3 regions of the Streptomyces sp. AB3(2024) genome follow, and region 2 is predicted to be linked to each of the others. Evidence: riboswitches for the same ligand, from Rfam matches in the RefSeq annotation. Region 2 holds a riboswitch; each other region holds the start of a gene.
The links. Region 2 has a riboswitch for thiamine pyrophosphate ahead of thiC (phosphomethylpyrimidine synthase ThiC). Riboswitches for the same ligand answer to the same signal wherever they lie in the genome.
Positions count from the first base shown of each region.

Region 1 (6,697 bases), on a different contig from region 2:
CGGCCGATGCCCGCGGACTTCCCCGACCCGTCGGTGCCCACGCACGGCCCGACCATCACGCTCAGCGGCTATTCGCCGGCCGACCGGCGGATGACGTTCACCCCCGCGCACCACTGACCCGGACGCGCCCTCCCCGGAGGAGCGCGAGGAGCACGAGGACCCCTCATGACTCAAGACATCCTGCGGCAGATCCTGGACTACTCCAACCGGGCCGACCCGTACCCGCTCTACAAGGAGCTCCGCCGGACGCCGGTCTACCACGACGGCAGCGGGCCGTTCGTCGTCAGCACCTACTACGAGATCCAGGCCCTGCTGCACGATCCGCGGATCAGCTCCGACGCCCGGAACCTGGCGTCGACCGCCGCCGACCCGCTGGCCGAGCCGGGCGGGGAGGAGGAGACGGTCCTGCCGCCGTCCTTCCTGAAGCTCGACCCGCCCGAGCACGACCGGCTGCGCCGCATGACCAACCGGCCCTTCGGCCCGCCGCACTCCCCGCACCGCGTCCACGACATGCGGGGCGACCTGCACGACATCGTCAAGGGCCTGATCGACAAGATCGCGGAGAACGGCAACGCCGAACGGATCGACCTGGTCGAGGAGTTCTCCTACCCCTTCCCGGTGACCGTGATCTGCCGGCTGCTGGGCGTCCCGCCCGAGGACGAGGCGCGCTTCCACGTCTGGGCGGACACCCTCGCGGCGAGCCTGGACCCGGATCCGGACGCGGACCCCAAGGAACGCGAGAGGCGCACGCACGACTCCCGCATGGAACTCGGCATGTACCTGTCCGGACTGATCGAGGAGCGGCGCAAGAACCCGACCGGCGACATGCTCTCCGAGCTGGCCACCGGGAACAGCCCGGACGGCACCATGACCACGATGGAGGTGCTGAGCACCGCGGCGCTGCTGCTGATCGCCGGGCACGAGACCACGGTCAACCTGATCACCAACGGGATGCTCACGCTGCTGCGCTTCCCGGACGTGCTCGACCGGCTGCGCTCCGATCCGGAGCTGTCCGTCAACCTCGTGGAGGAGCTGCTGCGCTACGAGCCCCCGGTGCAGCTGGTCCCGCAGCGCACCACCCTCGCCGACATCGAGGTGGCGGGCGTGTCCATCCCCAAGGGCGCCTCGCTCTGGCTGGTCCTGGCCGCCGGGAACCGGGATCCCCTGCGGTTCGCGGACCCGGACCGGTTCGACCCGGACCGTGAGGACATCCAGCACCTGGGCCTGGGCAGCGGCATCCACAGCTGCTTCGGGGCGCCGCTGGCCCGGCTGGAGGCCCAGCTGGCCCTGAGCGAGCTGGCCCGCAGGCTGGAGAACCCCCGGCTGCTGGCCGACCCGCCCGAGTACCGCCAGAACGCGGTGCTGCGCGGCCCCCGTCACCTGCCGATCGCCGTCGACGGCATCCGGCCCTGACGGTACCGAGGGCGCCGACGGCGCAGCGCGATCGGAGGGCCGGGCGGGCCCCGCGGGCCACGGTCCTCAGGGTCCGCCCGGCAGGACGACCACCTCGGACGGGGCGAAGGTCACCCGGACCCGGTCACCCACGGCCGGAGCCCCCGCGAGGCCGCACTCGGCCTCCAGTACCGGCCCCTCCTCGGGCCTCAGCAGCAGGGCCACATGGGTGCCCCGGAAGGTGCGCGAGGCCACCTCGCAGCTCAGGCCGTCCGCCCCCAGACGTACGCCGACCGGGCGGATCAGCAGCCGCCGCTCGCCCTCCGGCGCCCCGGCGGGGACCGGCACCTTCCCCCACGGGGTCGCGGCCGCACCCCCGCACACCGTGGCCGGGACCACGTTCTCGAAGCCGAGGAAGCGCGCCACGAACTCGGACGCCGGCCGCTCCCAGACCTCCAGCGGGGTCCCCGCCTGCGCGATGCGCCCGTCCCGCATGACCACGACCCGGTCGGCCAGCGCGAAGGCCTCGCCCTGGTCGTGGGTGACGGCGAGCACGGTGGTGCCGAGGCGGGAGAACAGGGAGCGCAGTTCCACCACGAGCCGCTCCCGCAGCCCCCGGTCGAGCTGGCCCAGCGGCTCGTCCAGCATCAGCAGCCGCGGTGAGGGGGCCAGGGCCCTGGCCAGGGCCACCCGCTGCTGCTCACCGCCCGACAGCGAGGCCACCGCCCGGCGCTCGGCGCCCGGAAGGCCGACCAGGTCCAGCAGCTCCGCGACCCGGGCGGCCGAGGACCCGCCGGAGGCACCCCGCATCCGCAGTCCGAAGGCGACGTTCCCGCCGACGTCCCGGTGCGGGAACAGCTGGTGGTCCTGGAACATGAGACCGACCCCGCGCCGGTGCACCGGGACCGCCGCCTGGTCCGCGTCACCGAGCAGCACCCGCCCGCCGGACACGGGCTGCAGCCCGGCGACCACCCGCAGCAGGGTGGACTTGCCGCTGCCGCTCGGCCCCAGCACGCAGACGATCTCGTGCTCGGCGACCTCCAGGTCCACCGCGTCCACGACGGCCCGGTCGCCGAAGCGGACCGATACGCCGTCGAGCCGGAGCAGGGTCATCAGAACTCTCCCGAGGTCGTGGCGGGTCGCAGCCGTTCCAGCAGGAGCAGGGACACCGCGCACACCAGCATCAAAATCGTGCTCAGGGCCATCGCCTGCCCGTAGTTCATCTCCCCGGCCCGCCCCAGCAGCCGGGCCACCGCCACCGGCAGCGTCGGGTGGTCCGGCCGGGCGATGAACACCGTCGCCCCGAACTCCCCGAGCGAGACGGCGAAGGCGAAGCCCGCGGCGATCAGCAGTGCCCGCCGCACCAGCGGCAGGTCCACCTCCCGCCAGGCCCGCAGCGGCGACGCCCCGAGCACGGCCGCCGCCTCCCGCAGCCGGCCGTCCACGGCCCGCAGCACGGGCAGCATGGTCCGTACGACGAACGGCACGCCGACGAGCGCCTGCGCCAGCGGCACCAGGATCCACGAGGTCCGCAGGTCCAGCGGCGGCTCGTCCAGCGTGATCAGGAAGCCGAAGCCCACCGTCACGGCGGACACGCCGAGGGGGAGCATCAGCAGCGCGTCGAACCCCCGCACGAACCGGCCGCCGCGACGGGTCAGCGCCGCGGCCGCGAGCCCTCCGACGAGCAGGGCGATGGCGGTGGCGGCCAGCGCGTACTGCAGGGAGTTCCAGATGGCCTCCAGCGGCGGCACCAGAAACGTTCCGCCACCGGAGCCCGCGTCCTGCAGCGCCCGGTAGAAGCCCAGCCCGTACCCGCCGGGCGCGTCGAAGGACCGCTCCACCAGCACGGCCAGCGGGGCCACGATCAGCAGCGCCACGGTCAGCAGAACCCCGCCGAGGAGGCTCCGCTGGGCCCAGCCGCGCGGGCGGTGCGCCGTGTGCGCCGGGTCCACGAGCCGCAACGCGGTCTCGCGCCGGCGCACGGTCCGGGCGTGCACGGCGAGGATCAGGCCGACGGCGGCGAACTGGACCACCGTCAGCACCGCGGCCGTCGGCAGGTCCAGGAGCTGCGCGGTCTGCCGGTAGACCTCCACCTCCAGCGTGGAGTACGCGGGCCCGCCCAGGATCTGCACGACACCGAAGGAGGTGAAGGTGAACAGGAACACCATCAGCGAGGCCGCGGCCACCGCCGGGCCCAGCGCGGGCAGCGTCACCCGTCGCCAGGCGGCGAACCGCCCGGCGCCCAGGACCCGGGCGGCCTCCTCCTGGCGCGGGTCCAGCTGGGCCCACAGCCCGCCGACCGTCCGGACGACGACGGCGTAGTTGAAGAAGATGTGGGCGAGCAGGATCGCCCAGACGGTGGTGTCCAGCCGGACGCCCCACAGTTCGTCGAGCATCCCGCCCCGCCCGACCAGGGCCAGGAAGGCCGATCCCACCACCACGGTCGGCAGCACGAAGGGCACGGTGACCAGGGCCCGCAACGATTGTTTGCCGGGGAAGTCGAAGCGAGCGAAGACGTACGCGCCGGGAAGGGCGATCAGCAGGGTGAGGACGGTGGAGGCGAACGCCTGCCACGTGGTGAACCACAGGACGCCCGCGATGTCGGGCCTCGCCAGGACCTCGCCGACGCGCCCGAACTGCCAGCCCTCGTCCGTCTTGAGCCCGCGCCCCACGATCGCGGCGACGGGATAGGCGAAGAACAGCCCGAAGAAGGCGAGCGGCACCGTCATCAGGGCGAACCTGACGGCGGTGGCGCGCCCGCCTGTCTTCGGGGAGCCGTCCCGCACTACTTCACGACGAGCGAGGACCATGCCTTGACCCACTGGTCACGGTTCTTGGCGATGGCGTCGGGGGCGACCGTTTCCGGCTTCTCGACGACCACGCCGTGCTTCGTGAAGACCTCCGGCAGCTTCGCGTCCTTGACCACCGGGTTCACGAACATCTGGAGTGGCATGTCCTCCTGGAACTTCTTGCTCACCAGGAAGTCGATGAGCGCCTTGCCGCCCTCCTCGTTCTTCGCGCCCTTGAGCAGGCCCGCGAACTCGACCTGGCGGAAGCAGGTGCCGGTGGCCACGCCCGTGGGGGCCTCGGCCGGCTGCGGCTCGCCGTAGAGGACCTCGACCGGCGGGCTGGAGGCGTAGGAGACGACCAGCGGACGGTCGCCCTTGGCCTTCTTGCCGCCCGCGGAGCCGGAGAAGCGCTCGTTGTAGGCCTGCTCCCAGCCGTCGACGACCTCGACGCCATTGGCCTTGAGCTTGCTCCAGTAGTCCTTCCAGCTGTCCTCGCCGTACTTGCCGACGGAGGCGAGCAGGAAGCCGAGGCCGGGCGAGGAGGTCGCGGCGTTCTCGGTGACCAGCAGGTTCTTGTACTCCGGCTTGATCAGGTCGTCCAGCGTCTGCGGCGGGGCGATCTTCTTGTCGGCGAAGTAGGCCTTGTCGTAGTTGACGCAGATGTCGCCGGAGTCGACCGGGGTGACACGGTGCTGCTGGTCGAGCACGAACTCCGGCTTGACCTGGTCCAGACCCTTGGCCTGGTACGGGGTGAAGATCCCGTTGTCGAGGGCGCGCGAGAGGAGCGTGTTGTCGACGCCGAAGAAGACGTCGCCGCGCGGGGAGCCCTTGGTGAGGATCTCCTGGTTCAGGGCGGCGCCGGCGTCGCCGGACTTCAGGACCTTGACGGTGTAGCCGCTCTGCTGCTCGAACTCCTTGAGGACCGTGTCGGTCACGTTGAAGGAGTCGTGGGAGACCAGCGTGATCGTCTTGGACTTCGGGGCGTCGCTCGCGCCCGCCGGCTTGTCCTTGGCGTCGCCGCCGCCACAGGCGCTGAGCGTGCCGACGCCCAGCGCGGCCACGAGCGCTGCGCCCGCGATCTTCTTGGTGGTGCTCACTGGTGAATTCCTCCTGGGATGTCCAGGAGAAGACGCGGCCCTGCCCGGCGCTCTGTGGGAGCGGACGCCGGGCAGGGCGCAACAGCTTGAGTGATGACCGAACTTCCTACCCCGAATGACCGGGGCGAGGTTCAGAGGGTCTGCGGATGACGGTTACCGCACTCTCAGCGCTGTGGCGCTCCCCTGTCGGAATGATGAAGTTGTCCGGCCACAGGGTACCCCGTGGCCGGTTACGGGCGTCCGCGGCCGGAATCTAGCGCTCGGAGGCGGCCAGCTGGCCGCACGCGCCGTCGATCTCCTGGCCACGGGTGTCGCGTACGGTCACGGGCACGCCGTGCCGGGCGATGGCCTCGACGAAGGCCTTCTCGTCCTCGGGACGCGAGGCGGTCCACTTCGAGCCCGGGGTCGGGTTCAGCGGGATCAGGTTGACGTGCACGCGCTTGCCCTTGAGCAGGCGGCCGAGGAGGTCACCGCGCCAGGCCTGGTCGTTGATGTCACGGATCAGCGCGTACTCGATGGAAATGCGCCGGCCGGACTTCTCGGCGTACTCCCAGGCCGCGTCGAGGACCTCGCGGACGTTCCAGCGGGTGTTCACCGGGACCAGGGTGTCGCGCAGCTCGTCGTCCGGCGCGTGCAGCGAGACCGCGAGGCGGCACTTGAAGCCCTCGTCGGCGAAGCGCAGCATGGCCGGGACCAGGCCGACGGTGGAGACGGTGATGCCGCGCTGCGACAGGCCCAGGCCGTCGGGCTCCGGGTCGGTGAGACGGCGGATGGCGCCGACGACCCGCTTGTAGTTGGCCAGCGGCTCGCCCATGCCCATGAAGACGATGTTGGAGAGCCGGGCCGGGCCGCCGGGGACCTCGCCGTCGCGCAGCGCGCGCATGCCGTCGACGATCTGGTGCACGATCTCGGCCGTGGACAGGTTGCGGTCCAGGCCCGCCTGGCCGGTGGCGCAGAACGGGCAGTTCATGCCGCAGCCGGCCTGCGAGGAGATGCACATGGTGACCCGGTCGGGGTAGCGCATCAGCACGGACTCGACGAGCGTGCCGTCGTGCAGCTTCCACAGGGTCTTGCGGGTGGTGTCGTCGTCGCAGCTGATGTGCCGGACGACGTTCATCAGCTGCGGCAGCAGCTCCTGCTGGAGCTTCTCGCGCGACGCGGCGGGGATGTCGGTCCACTCGGCCGGGTCGTGCGCGTAGCGGGCGAAGTAGTGCTGGGAGAGCTGCTTGGCCCGGAACGGCTTCTCACCGATCGCGGCCACGGCCTCCCGGCGCTCGGCCGGGGTCAGGTCGGCGAGGTGCCGGGGCGGCTTCTTGGCCCCACGAGGGGCGACGAAGGTGAGCTCTCCCGGAACGGGGCGGGCCATGGCGGGTACTCCTTGTAAGACGAAAGGCGCGCCGCAGAAGCAGCGCGCCTTCC
Region 1 covers NZ_JBGWAB010000006.1:89,062-95,758, forward strand. Annotated here, with positions in the region: gene ACEPPI_RS04325 (NAD(P)/FAD-dependent oxidoreductase) at 1-117, shown strand, start outside; gene ACEPPI_RS04330 (cytochrome P450) at 166-1,413, shown strand; gene ACEPPI_RS04335 (ABC transporter ATP-binding protein) at 1,480-2,505, opposite strand; gene ACEPPI_RS04340 (ABC transporter permease) at 2,505-4,121, opposite strand; gene ACEPPI_RS04345 (thiamine ABC transporter substrate binding subunit) at 4,178-5,278, opposite strand; TPP riboswitch at 5,364-5,473, opposite strand; gene rlmN (23S rRNA (adenine(2503)-C(2))-methyltransferase RlmN) at 5,532-6,644, opposite strand.
Region 1: it holds a riboswitch for thiamine pyrophosphate, as region 2 does, so the genes downstream of both, ACEPPI_RS04345 (thiamine ABC transporter substrate binding subunit) here and thiC (phosphomethylpyrimidine synthase ThiC) in region 2, are expected to answer to the same signal.

Region 2 (6,697 bases):
CCAGCGCTCCGCACCTGCTGACCGAAGACCGACCCGAGTTCGACCGGCTCCTCGACGAGGCGCTGCGCACGGCGGACGAACGGCCCGAACTCGCCACTCTCGGCGAACGTCTGAACGCCGAACAGTTGCGCACGATGGCGCTGAGCGCCAGCGCGCTGCTCACCGCGGCCGCCGCCGCCGAGTACGACCACTACGTCAAGATCCGCGAGGAACTGCGCGAAGAGGCCCTGACCGCCTCCGTGAGCAGCATCGAGGACGACACCGACCAGGGGGACGGGGCCGGCGCGAGCGCCGTGATCGCCGTCCTCGCGCCCGTCCTGGCGGGCACCGCCATGCTGATCTTCCTGCTGGTGGGCTACAGCCTGAAGATGATCGATCCCGAACCGGCCTTCGCCAGGACGATGTTGACGGCGGGCTGGCTCTTCGGCGGGCTGACCGTGGCCGCCCTGCTCTTCGCGGTCATCGGGCTCCTCGTGACGGCGATACGCAACAGCTCGACGGAGGTGGCGGCCGAGGAGGCCGTGCCGATACCCGACGAGCTCTCCCGGGCCCGCGAGGCCTGGCGCAACGCACTGCTGGAGCGGGGCATCATGCCCTTCCTGCGCGACGCGCTCGCCGACCCCAGTGCCGGGACCGGCTACCCCGTGCCCCGCACGCCGGGGGCCGGGCGCATCCCCAATCTCGGATACACCCGGCCCGACTTCACCAGCCCGGGACCACGCTCACAGGGCCCCCGGCCCGGCTACACGCCGCCGGACTTCACCAGCCCCGACTTCGGCGGCCCCGAGCACGAGCCGGAGTAGACCGGCTCCGGGGACCGCACCCGCCGATGTTTCACGTGAAACCACGCGCCGGATGCCAGGTGCCCGGCAACGGGTGTCCGACGGCGGGCGCGCCCGGCTACCCCGCGGCCCGGTCGTGCAGCGCCCGTCGCCGCTGAGAGGCGTCCGTCAGGGCCGGAGCGCGCCAGACACCGTCCGGGTGGTAGAGGTTCACGCCCGGTGCGACGATCTCGTCGATCCGGTCCAGCACCGCGTCGTCGAGCACCAGACCGGCCCCCTTGACCAGGGACTCCATCTGTTCCATGGTCCGCGGGCCGATGATCACCGAGGTGACCGCGGGGTGCGCGACGGGGAAGGCGACCGCCAGCTCCGGCAGGGTGCAGCCGGTCTCCTCGGCCAGCGCGACGAGCTGCTCCACGGCCTCCAGCTTGGCGACGTTGCCGGGAATCGCCGGATCGAAGCGCGCCGGGTTCAGCGCCGCCCGCCCCGAGGTCAGGTCGACGGGCCGGCCGAGCCGTTGCTTCCCGCTCAGGAAGCCCGAGGCCAGCGGACTCCAGGTCAGCACGCCCATCCCGTAGCGGCGGGCGACCGGCAGGACGTCGGCCTCGATCCCCCGCGCCAGGATCGAATACGGCGGCTGCTCGGTCCGGAAGCGGTGCAGCGCCCGCCGCTCGGCGACGTGATGGGCCTCGACCAGCTCCTCGGCGGGGAAGGTCGAACACCCGAAGGAGCGGATCTTCCCCGCCGTGACGAGGTCGCCGAGGGCTGACAGCGTCTCCTCGACATCGGTCGTGTGGTCCGGGCGGTGCACCTGGTAGAGGTCGATCCAGTCGGTGTCCAGCCGCCGCAGACTGTCCTCCACGGCCCGGACGATCCAACGCCGCGAATTACCGCTGCGGTTGCGTCCCTCTCCCATCTGGAAGTGGACCTTCGTGGCGAGCACGACGTCGTCGCGCCGCCCCTTGAGCGCCTTGCCGACGATCACCTCGGACTCTCCGGCGGAGTACATGTCCGCGGTGTCGACGAAGTTGATGCCCAGGTCGAGCGCGGCATGGATGATCCGCCCGCACTCCTCGTGATCAGGGTTCCCCACTGCCCCGAACATCATCGTTCCGAGGCAGTGCGCGCTCACCTCGATGCCGGTCCCGCCCAGATTTCGGTATCGCATGGTCATGCGCCCGCACTCTAGGAGCTGGAGCGCACTCCAGGGCAAGAGCTCCCGGCCGGTCAATCAAGTCCGTGTTTTCCGGACACGTCCTGCTCCCGGACGCCGGCGGTCGCGCCCCGGCCCTTCCGGACGTACTCCGGGTGCAACCGCCTTACGATGGAGCAGTTCTGACGGTACCGCTGATTACTTCTTCGGCGTCAGACAGAGAACGAACTTCTCGTTGTCCAACTGCTGTGCGAGCGCGTCAAGTAGCGAGAGCACCTTCTTACGCTTGCTCTTCTTCGGTGCTGTTGCCGCTTCCTGTATGGCCGCGCCGTACGGGAAAGGGGCGTACAGACTCGCGTCTTGCACTTGCCGGTCAGCCGTACAGCGCGTCCCGAAACCGTTCGACATCCACTCACGACGACGAACACCGGCCCGCGACTCCCCCCATGAGGTCGCGGGCCGGTTTGGTTCGTCGGGCTCAGTCGGCCAGCGGGAGGTACAGCCGGTTACCTGTGGCCGCGAACTCCGCCGACTTGCTGAGCATCCCCGCCTGGATTTCCTCGTCCGTGGCCGAGTCGTCGCCACCGAACTGCTCAGTGATGCTTCTGCTGATCTTCATCGAGCAGAACTTCGGACCGCACATCGAGCAGAAGTGCGCGGTCTTCGCGGGCTCGGCCGGAAGGGTCTCGTCGTGGAACTCGCGGGCCGTGTCCGGGTCGAGGGCCAGGTTGAACTGGTCCTCCCAGCGGAACTCGAACCGCGCGTCCGACAGGGCGTCGTCCCATTCCTGGGCGCCCGGGTGGCCCTTGGCCAGGTCAGCGGCGTGAGCGGCGATCTTGTAGGTGATCACGCCGGTCTTCACGTCGTCCCGGTTCGGCAGGCCCAGGTGCTCCTTGGGCGTGACGTAGCAGAGCATCGCGGTGCCCCACCAGGCGATCATCGCGGCGCCGATGCCCGAGGTGATGTGGTCGTAGGCGGGCGCGACGTCCGTGGTCAGCGGGCCGAGCGTGTAGAACGGCGCCTCCTCGCAGATCTCCTGCTGGAGGTCGATGTTCTCCTTGATCTTGTGCATCGGGACGTGGCCCGGGCCCTCGATCATGGTCTGCACGTTGTGCCGCTTGGCGATCGTGTTCAGCTCGCCCAGCGTCTTCAGCTCTGCGAACTGCGCCGCGTCGTTGGCGTCCGCGATCGAGCCGGGGCGCAGACCGTCGCCCAGCGAGTACGTGACGTCGTACGCCGCGAGGATCTCGCAGAGCTCCTCGAAGTTCGTGTAGAGGAAGTTCTCCTTGTGGTGCGCCAGGCACCACGCGGCCATGATCGAGCCACCGCGCGAGACGATGCCGGTCTTGCGACGGGCGGTCAGCGGCACGTAGGGCAGCAGCACGCCGGCGTGGACCGTCATGTAGTCGACGCCCTGCTCGGCCTGCTCGATGACCGTGTCCTTGTAGATCTCCCAGGTCAGGTCCTCGGCACGGCCGTCGACCTTCTCCAGCGCCTGGTAGAGCGGCACGGTCCCGATCGGGACGGGGGAGTTGCGCAGGACCCACTCGCGCGTGGTGTGGATGTTGCGGCCGGTCGAGAGGTCCATGACCGTGTCGGCGCCCCACTTGGTCGCCCAGGTCATCTTGTCGACCTCCTCCTCGATGGAGGAGGTGACCGCGGAGTTGCCGATGTTGGCGTTGACCTTCACCAGGAACCGCTTGCCGATGATCATCGGCTCGATCTCCGGGTGGTTCACGTTGGCCGGAAGCACCGCACGACCTGCGGCGATCTCTTCGCGGACGACCTCGGGGGAGACGTTCTCGCGGATCGCGACGTACTCCATCTCCGGGGTGATCTCGCCCCGGCGGGCGTACGCGAGCTGGGTGACGGCGGCGCCGCCACGGCCGCGGCGGGGCTGGCGGGGACGGCCCGGGAAGACGGCGTCGAGGTTCTTGAGTCCGCCGCGCGGCGAGGTGTGCTTGATGCCGTCGTCCTCGGGGCGCACGGGACGTCCCGCGTACTCCTCGGTGTCGCCGCGGCCGATGATCCAGTTCTCACGCAGGGGCGGGAGGCCCCGGCGCACGTCGGTCTCGATCTGCGGGTCGGTGTACGGCCCGGACGTGTCGTAGAGCGTGACGTCCTTGCCGTTGGTGAGGTGGACCTGGCGGACCGGCACCCGGATGTCCGGGCGGGAGCCCGCCAGGTATCCCTTGTGCCAGCCGGGCTGGCGCTCGGTCTGGCCGTCGGCGTCCTGGCTGACGGCAGGCGTGCGTGCGTCCTGAATGGTCATGAGACCTGATCTCCCTACGCCGGCATTACCCGGTAACAGGTTCGGCGGTCGACGCAGCCTCTTCCCGTACGCATTCTCATGCGCGTACGGTGATCAGCGCCCTCTCAGCCCGGTGCTCCGAGCTCCCGCGTTGTGCAAAGTAGCCCCCACGCTAGCGTCATCTGTGGCGTGCTGAACAGTGGGCCCCCTCATCTCTTGCGATGATCTGCCGGTGACGTCCTCGCCGCAGCCCCCCACCACGCCCACGGACCCCCACGGCCACACCGGTCACGAACATGCCTCCCACGGACATGCGACCGGCGCCTCCCACGGCGGCCACGGCCACGGTCACAGCCATGGCCACGGGCCGGCGGCTCCGGTTTCCAAGCACCTGCGCAAGGTGATCGCCGCCGTGCTGATCCCCTTCGCCGCAACCGTCTTCGTCGGCATGGCCGTGCTCTGGCCGGGCGGGGCCCCCGCCCACCAGCGCACCGGAGTGGGCTTCGACCGCCAGACCCAACAGGGCACGGTCGTCGCCTTGGCAAAGGTCGACTGCAAATCAGTGAACGCCTCCCAGGTGCCGCCCACCGGCGACACCTCCACCCCGGAGGGCCGCGAGGCGCAGGCCGCGCAGACCGGGGAGTGCAAGAAGGCGACGGTCGAGGTCGCCGACGGACCGGACAAGGGCCGGGCGTTCTTCGAGATCGTCCAGCCGGGCGCCCCGCGGCAGTTGGCGAAGGGCCAGGAGGTGGTGGTCGCGTACGCCCCGGACGCGCCGCGGGACCTCCAGTACTCCGTCGTCGACGTGAACCGCAAGCTGCCCCTGGCCCTGCTGGCCGGGATCTTCGCGCTCGCGGTCGTGGTGGTCGGGCGGATGCGCGGGGTGTTCGCGCTCGTCGCCCTGGTGGTGAGCTTCGCGATCCTGACGCTGTTCATCCTGCCGGCGATCCTCCAGGGCTCGAACCCCCTGCTCGTCGCCGTCATCGGAGCCAGCGCGATCATGCTGATCGCCCTCTACATGTGCCACGGCCTGACGGCCAGGACCTCGGTCGCCGTCCTCGGCACCCTCGCCTCGCTGCTGCTGATCGGGCTGCTGGGCTCGCTCTTCATCGACTGGGCCTTCCTGAGCGGCAACACGGACGACAACACCGGGCTGATCCACGGCCTCTACCCGCACATCGACATGAGTGGTTTGCTGCTCGCGGGTGTGATCATCGGCTCGCTCGGCGTCCTCGACGACGTGACCGTGACGCAGACCTCGGCGGTCTGGGAACTCCACCAGGCCGACCCGGGAATGGGCCCGCGCGGCCTGTACCGGGCGGCCATCCGGATCGGCCGCGACCACATCGCCTCGGTCGTCAACACCCTGGTGCTGGCCTACGCGGGCGCCGCACTGCCCCTGCTACTGCTGTTCTCGATCGCGAACAGCAGCATGGGGTCGGTGGCCAACAGCGAGCTGGTCGCGGAGGAGATCATCCGCACCCTCGTGGGCTCCATCGGGCTCGTGGCCTCCGTCCCCGTCACCACCGCGCTCGCCGCCCTGGTGGTTTCCGCCGACCGGACGGGCTCGCCGGCCGCCGCGGTGGTCCCGCAGCCCACCCGCGGCGGCCGGGGGCGTCGGCGCAAGCGCTGAGGGAACGCCGGGTCAGCCCGCGTTCTGCTCGTTCTGGCGCGCCTCGGCGAGGATCTTGCCGAGCTCCTCGTCGAGGCTCTCCTCGAAGTCACCGAGGTTGCGCTCCTGACCGAGCGGAACCAGCCGGTCCGTGCGGTCGAGGAAAGCGACGAGCGGCGCCGCACTCGCGCGGAACAGGGCCCGGTCACAGCCCACCTGGAGGCGGATGTGGACGTCGGACAGCTCCTCCGGGTGGGTGGGGGCGATGTGCACATCGCCGTCACCGCACGGCTTGTTGATGCCGTCGAGAAGCAGTTCCCGGCCGAACGCCCAGGTCACGGGGGCGTCTCCGGGAAGGTGGAAGGTCAGGCGCACCGCGTAGGGGTCGCGAGCCTCGTATCCGAGTTCCACCGGGATCCGGAACGCGAGCTCCTCGGAAACGAGGAAGCTCATCATGACCTCTGCCTGTACCGACTCTCGCATTGCCTACCCCGCTGTAGTGGAAGTGGCCAGGAATGTCCCCCAGGGCCCTCTTGACAAGAGTGGTGTAAGCGATTGCAGATCACAAGGAGTGAGTTTTCAGATACTGATAGAGAACGAGAGGGTGCTCAACAGCGCGCCTACTTCACTCCGTAGTCGATCGACCGCATAGAGCAACCGGTCCTGCTGGTGCAGGGGGAGAGAAATCGCCATGGTCGCGGCGGTGTCGCCGGCGGTGATCGGAATGGCCGCGCACACCGTGTCCAGGGAGTACTCCTGCCGCTCGGTCACGGGCTGCATCCGCTCCAGGGAGCCGATCCGTTCCTCCAGAGCGCTCATGTCCCGCACCGTGTAGGGCGTGATGCTCTCGACCGGATGACGGTCGTAGTACTCCCTGCGCGTCTTCTCGTCGAGTTGGC
Region 2 covers NZ_JBGWAB010000001.1:14,761-21,457, forward strand. Annotated here, with positions in the region: gene ACEPPI_RS00055 (hypothetical protein) at 1-803, shown strand, start outside; gene ACEPPI_RS00060 (aldo/keto reductase) at 901-1,950, opposite strand; gene thiC (phosphomethylpyrimidine synthase ThiC) at 2,414-4,207, opposite strand; TPP riboswitch at 4,202-4,346, opposite strand; gene ACEPPI_RS00070 (YibE/F family protein) at 4,419-5,819, shown strand; gene ACEPPI_RS00075 (SsgA family sporulation/cell division regulator) at 5,832-6,281, opposite strand; gene ACEPPI_RS00080 (IclR family transcriptional regulator) at 6,378-6,697, opposite strand, start outside.

Region 3 (6,697 bases), on a different contig from region 2:
GGCACTTGTCCACGAAGTGCCGGATGTCCGTGTCCCAGTCCTGCGAACGGGGGTGCATCTCGGGGAAGGCCGCCACGCCCACGCAGAAGTCGCCGGACTCCTTGAGCAGGCGCACCAGGTCGGCGGCGTAGTCCACGCCCTCGGGGTGCTTGACCCAGGGGCCCATGGGGTCGCCCGGCGGGTCGCCTCGCAGGGCGAGCATGTTGCGGATGCCGACGTCCGCGAACTGGCCGATGACGTGGCGCAGCTCGGCGACGGAGTGGTCGACGGCGGTCAGGTGCGCGACGGGGGTCAGGGTGGTGTCGGCGGCGATCTGCTCGGTGGCGCGGACGGTGCCGCCCCGGGTGGAGCCGCCGGCTCCGTAGGTGACCGAGACGAAGCTCGGGGAGACCGCCTCGATGCGGCGCAGGGCGTTCCAGAGGTTGCGCTCGCCCTTCTCGGTCTTCGGGGCCCAGAACTCGAAGGAGTACGAGCGCCCGGACGCGAGGAGGTCGCGGACCGTGTGCGCACGGTCCGACCAGGTGGAAGCGGTACCAGTGGCCATACCGGCAGGTTAGACGCGCGCTCGCGGACTCCGAAGCGCTGTCCATCCATTGGACACGTTTTTGGACACTAGACCAGTCGGGCGCGGATCCGCTTGGAGAGTTCGTGGGCGGCGGCGTGGGGATCGGCCGCCTCGGTGATGGCGCGGACGACCACGACGCGGGTGGCTCCGGCGTCCAGCACCTCGTCCAGGTTGGCGGCGTCGATGCCGCCGATGGCGAACCAGGGGCGGTCCTGGCCGAGGGAGGCCGTGTACCGGACGAGGTCGAGGCCGGGGGCGTGGCGGCCGGGCTTGGTGGGGGTGGGCCAGCAGGGTCCGGTGCAGAAGTAGTCCACACCGGGCTCGGCGACGGCGGCGTCGACCTCGGACTCGGCGTGGCAGGAGCGGCCGATCAGGACGCGGTCGGCAAGGATGGCGCGGGCGGCGGGGACGGGGATGTCCCCCTGGCCGAGGTGCAGGACGTCGGAGCCGATGGCGTGGGCGACGTCGGCGCGGTCGTTGACGGCGAGGAGCTTGCCGTGACGGCGGGCGGCTTCGGCGAAGACCCGGAGGTGTTCGAGCTCCTCGCCCGCCTCCATGCCCTTGTCGCGGAGCTGGACGATGTCGACGCCGCCGGACAGGGCCGCGTCGAGGAACTCGGGGAGGTCGCCCTGCCGCTTGCGGGCGTCCGTGCACAGGTAGAGCCGGGCGTCGGACAGCTGCTGCATGGGTGTACCCCCGTGTGGTGGCGGGGGGGGGGGGGGGGGGGGGGGGGGGGGGGCCCCCCCCCCCCACCCCCACACCACCCCCCCACCCCCCCCCCCGCCCCCCCCCCACACCTGTGGATCAGCCGGTCAGAGGGCGAGCGCCTGGGCGCGTCGCTTCACCTCCGTGCCGCGATTCTCGCTCAGCGCCTGAGCGGGGGTGCCCGGCAGGGTGGGGTCGGCGGTGAACATCCACTCCAGGATCTCCTCGTCGGAGAAGCCGTCGTCGCGCAGCACGGTCAGCAGGCCGACCAGGCCCTTGACGATCTTGTCGCCGTCGATGAAGGGGGCGGGCACCTGGAGGGAACGGTTCTCGCCGCGGCGCACGGCGAGCAGCTGACCTTCCTTGACCAGCTGGCGGACCCGGGTCACTTCGATGTCGAGCATCTCCGCGATGTCGGGGAGGTACAGCCAGGCGGGGACAAGGGCATCGATCTTTGCGTCAATCTCGGTCACGGGGACAAGCCTGCCATCTCGGGCCGACAGCCGGTACCCGAGCCACCCCGTCCGGGGACGGGGCGGGCCGGGCACGGGTTCCGCGCGGGGCCCGCAGGAGGTCCGCAGGGAGGTCCGCAAGAGGTCCGGCGCGGCGGGTCGGGACCGGGCGGAGCGGCGGTGGAGGGACGGCGGAGGCGCCCGGGAACACGTGCCGGCGAGGCCGTCCGGGCCCTGCGGGGGCCCGCGTCAGGCGGTGGCGGACTTCAGCGGGACGTCCGGGTCGACGACCCTGTCCGGGTCGACGGGGACGGCCGATTCGATCAGCCTGCGGCCCTGCGCGAGGTCGCGGGGGCGGCCCACGGCCAGGACGGCGACCAGCGCGCCCTCCCGCAGCCAGCACACCGACCAGGCGGCGTCGTCCGGGCCGCCCCGCCAGAGCAGGGTGTCGGCGCCGCCGTGGTGGCCCGCGTACTGCACGAAGCGGCCGAACTGCTCGGACCAGAAGTAAGGGACGGGGTCGTAGGCCTGGACGGGCTCCCCCGCGACGATGTTCGCCGCGACCGCCCGGGGGCCCTGCAGGGCGTTGTCCCAGTGGTGGACCAGCAGCCGGGCCCCGTAGCGGGCGGAGGGGAAGGAGGAGCAGTCGCCCACCGCGTACACCCCGGGCACCGAGGTGCGCAGGTAGGCGTCGGCGGTGACCGAGCCGTCGGGGCCGCGCTCGATCCCGGTGCCGTCCAGCCAGCCCGTGGCGGGCCGGGCGCCGATGCCGACGACCACCGCCCCCGCCGCCAGCTCCCGGCCGTCGGCGAGCCGGACCAGCCCCTCCTCGATCCCGGCCACGGCGGCGCCGGTGATCAGGGTGGCTCCGGCCTCGGCGTACCACCGGGCCATCGGGGCGGCCACCTCGGCGGGCAGGGCCCCGGCCAGCACCCGGTCCGCGGCCTCGACCACCGTGACGGCGCAGCCGGCCCCGCGGGCCGCGGTGGCGAACTCGGCGCCGATCCAGCCGGCCCCGACCACCACGAGGTCGTGGGCCGCCGCCAGGACGGGGCGCAGCCGGGCGGCGTCGTCGAGGGTGCGCAGCAGGTGCACGCCCGGGACGCCGCCGGAGCCGGGCAGGGTCAGCGGTTCGGCTCCGGTGGCCAGGACCAGGACCTCGTAGGGGACGGGCCCGGCCGGGGTGTCGAGCTCGTGCGCCGCGGGCCGTACGCCGGTGACCTCGGTGCCCAGGCGCAGGTCGATGCGGAGTTCCTCGAAGTCCACGTCGAAGGCCACGTCGAAGGCGGCCTCCTCGGCCTTGCCGAGCAGCACCGCCTTGGACAGCGGGGGCCGGTCGTAGGGCTGGTGGGGTTCGGCGCCCAGGAGGGTCACGGGGCCGGTGAAGCCCTGTTCGCGCAGGGCCACGGCGGTCTGCACGCCGGCCATTCCGGCGCCGACGATCACGACACCGGGCTTCGTCTGTTGCGTCTGCTCGCTCACCCGCCCCAGCCTAGTGAACTGACGGCCCGTCAGGAACAGGGGGCGGGGAAGTACGGGCGGGCGCCGGGGAGGCAGCCTTACCCGCCACCCCCGCCGGGGTTACGCTGGCCACCGTACCTATCGCGGGAGTCCGGGCGCACCGGGCTGAGAGGGAGGCTGGCCGGCCTCCGACCGTACGAACCTGATCCGGGTCATGCCGGCGAAGGGAGGGGCTGGACGCCCATGCACTCATCTCGGAAGGGATCCGCCGGAACCGCGGGATCCACCGGATCCGACGTCCTCGTCATCGGGGGCGGGATCATCGGCCTGGTCACCGCCTGGCGGACGGCCCGGCGCGGACTGCGCACCGTACTGGCCGACCCCGACCCCGGCGGGGGCGCCGCCCGGGTCGCGGCGGGCATGCTCGCCGCCGTCACCGAACTGCACTACGGCGAGGAGACCCTGCTCGGGCTCAACGTGGCCTCCGCAGCCCGCTACCCGCAGTTCGCCGCCGAGCTGGCCGAAGCCAGCGGCGGCCTGGACATCGGCTACCGGGCCTGCGGCACGCTCGCCGTCGCCCTCGACGCCGACGACCGCCTCCACCTGCGGGAACTCCACGCCCTGCAGCGTCGCTGCGGCCTGGAGTCGCAGTGGCTCACCGGCCGCGAGTGCCGCCGCCTGGAGCCGATGCTGGCCCCGGGGGTACGCGGGGGGCTGCGCGTCGACGGGGACCACCAGGTGGACCCGCGGCGGCTCGCGGCCGCGCTGCTGGCCGCCTGCGAGCGCGCCGGGGTCGGCGTCCACCGGAAGGCCGCCACCCGGCTGCTGACCGGGGCCGACCGGGCGCTGGGCGCCGTACTGGAGGACGGCACGGAGCTGCGCGCCGACCAGGTCGTGCTCGCGGCGGGCTCCCTGAGCGGGCGGCTGGAGGGGGTGCCGCCGGAGGTGGCGGTGCCGGTGCGGCCGGTGAAGGGCCAAGTGCTGCGGCTGTCGGTGCCGCCGGCGTACGCGCCGTTCCTGTCCCGGACCGTACGGGCCGTCGTGCGCGGCAGCCACGTCTACCTGGTGCCCCGCGAGAACGGCGAGCTGGTCGTCGGAGCCACCAGCGAGGAACTCGGCTGGGACACCACCGTCACCGCGGGCGGGGTGTACGAGCTGCTGCGCGACGCCCACGAGCTGGTCCCCGGGATCACCGAGCTCCCCCTGGTCGAGACCCGGGCCGGACTGCGCCCCGGCTCCCCCGACAACGCGCCGCTGCTGGGCCCGACCGACCTGCCCGGACTGCACCTGGCCACCGGGCACTACCGCAACGGGGTGCTGCTGACCCCGCTCACCGGCGACGTGATGGCGGAGCTCCTGGCCACCGGCACCGTGCCGGAGGTCGCCCGCCCCTTCAGCCCCCGCCGCTTCTCCACCACGCGTCAGGAGTCCTACGCATGACCATCTCCGTCAACGGCGAGCCGCGCGAGGTCGCGGTCGGCACCACCCTCGACGCGGTGGTGGCCACACTGACCCGGGCGCCCAAGGGCGTCGCCGCCGCCCTCAACGAGACCGTCGTCCCGCGCGGCCAGTGGCCGCACACCCCGGTGGGCGACGGCGACCGGGTCGAGGTCCTCACCGCCGTGCAGGGGGGCTGAGCACGATGGCCGACGACCTCTTCACCCTCGGCGGACGGACCTTCTCCTCCCGCCTGATCATGGGGACGGGCGGGGCCCCGAGCCTGGACGTCCTCGAACGCTCCCTGGTCGCCTCCGGCACCGAGCTGACCACGGTGGCCATGCGCCGCCTGGACCCGACGGTGCAGGGCTCGGTCCTGTCCGTCCTCGACCGGCTCGGCATCGCGGTCCTGCCGAACACGGCGGGCTGCTTCACCGCGGGCGAGGCCGTGCTCACCGCCCGGCTGGCGCGGGAGGCCCTCGGCACCGACTGGATCAAGCTGGAGGTCGTCGCCGACGAGCGCACCCTCCTGCCCGACGGCGTCGAGCTGCTGGACGCCGCCGAGGTCCTGGTCGACGAGGGCTTCACCGTCCTGCCGTACACCAACGACGACCCCGTCCTCGCGCGGAAGCTGGAGGACGTGGGCTGCGCGGCGATCATGCCGCTGGGCTCCCCCATCGGTTCGGGGCTCGGCATCCGCAACCCGCACAACTTCGAGCTGATCACGGAGCGGGCCGGGGTGCCGGTGATCCTGGACGCCGGGGCCGGCACGGCCTCCGACGCCGCCCTGGCGATGGAGCTCGGCTGCGCGGCGGTGATGCTGGCCTCCGCGGTCACCCGCGCGCAGGCGCCCGTCCTGATGGCGGCCGCCATGCGGGACGCCGTCACGGCGGGACGCCTCGCCTTCCGCGCCGGCCGCATCCCCCAGCGCCGCTTCGCCGAAGCGTCCTCGCCCGTCGAGGGCCGCGCCGCCCTCGACCCGGAGCGACCGGCGTTCTGAGGGGGTGCGGGGGTGGGCGGGCCATCTCCCCCTCGGCCCGCCGTGCCCGGGCGGCGGCTGCCCACCCGCCCCCTGGCCCGCGGGCCGGGGCGGCGGGGAGGGGTGTCCCGAGATGCGAGAGGCGCCGGGCGCTGGCCCGCCGGGCACCCGGCCCTCCAGAGGCCCGGTGCGGAGCCGGGGTGCGGCGACCTGCACGAAACGGCGACCGGACCGTCCTGCGGAGCACCGAAGCGCAACAGATCGCTACGCGCTCCTCAAATCTCAGCGACTGACCGCCGTCCGGGGCCGATCGGTGAGCAGTTGGCGTCCGTCGTGACTTCGGACGTGGGGGCTGTTGCCGTCGAGGGCGTCCAGGAGTCGAATGGCGTAGACCTCCGACATCCGCTCGGTCACCTCCTCCGGGGTGAGCCACTGGACTGCCGTGCTTTCGCCTGAGGGGCGTTCTGTTCCGCCGGAGGGCTTGCAGCGGAAGACCAGGGCCACCACTCCAACCGTGATGTTCTTGTACACGCCGGTGAGCTCGTCCACCTCGACGTGAATGCCGGTTTCCTCCAGTACTTCCCGCCGCACTCCACCCTCGGGGGTTTCCGCCAACTCCAGCACTCCGCCGGGCAGCTCCCAGGTCCCGTTGTCAGCTCGGCGGATGGCCAGCAGTCGGCCGTCATCACGCACCACCACCCCGGCAACCGACACGGAATGGCGTGGCGTTGACTTGTTCGACGCGACGCTGTTACTCATGCACAAGAGCATAGGAGGAAGCGAAGGACCATGGGAGCAGCTATAGGAGTGGGCAAGGCCGTTCCTCGGTACCTGCAAATCGCCGAGGACATCATCCAACAGGTACGTGCCGGCGTCTTGAAGCCGGGAGACCAGGTGCCCAGCGAAGCCGAGATGGCCGAGCGTTACGGAGTCTCGGGCGGGACCGTTCGCAAGGCAATGCTGGAGATCCGCGCCAGCGGTCTTGTGGACACCCGGCACGGCAAGGGCTCATACGTAAGGGACCGGCCGCCGGTCCGCCACCGTTCATCAGATCGTTTCCGTCGTTCGCTTCGACAGGGCGGCAAAGCCGCCTACCTT
Region 3 covers NZ_JBGWAB010000138.1:1,344-8,040, reverse strand. Annotated here, with positions in the region: gene metF (methylenetetrahydrofolate reductase [NAD(P)H]) at 1-544, opposite strand, end outside; gene thiE (thiamine phosphate synthase) at 613-1,251, opposite strand; gene ACEPPI_RS34265 (Rv2175c family DNA-binding protein) at 1,378-1,743, opposite strand; gene ACEPPI_RS34260 (NAD(P)/FAD-dependent oxidoreductase) at 1,972-3,204, opposite strand; TPP riboswitch at 3,317-3,429, shown strand; gene thiO (glycine oxidase ThiO) at 3,427-4,623, shown strand; gene thiS (sulfur carrier protein ThiS) at 4,620-4,820, shown strand; gene ACEPPI_RS34245 (thiazole synthase) at 4,826-5,620, shown strand; gene ACEPPI_RS34240 (NUDIX hydrolase) at 5,882-6,370, opposite strand; gene ACEPPI_RS34235 (GntR family transcriptional regulator) at 6,389-6,697, shown strand, end outside.
Region 3: it holds a riboswitch for thiamine pyrophosphate, as region 2 does, so the genes downstream of both, thiO (glycine oxidase ThiO) here and thiC (phosphomethylpyrimidine synthase ThiC) in region 2, are expected to answer to the same signal.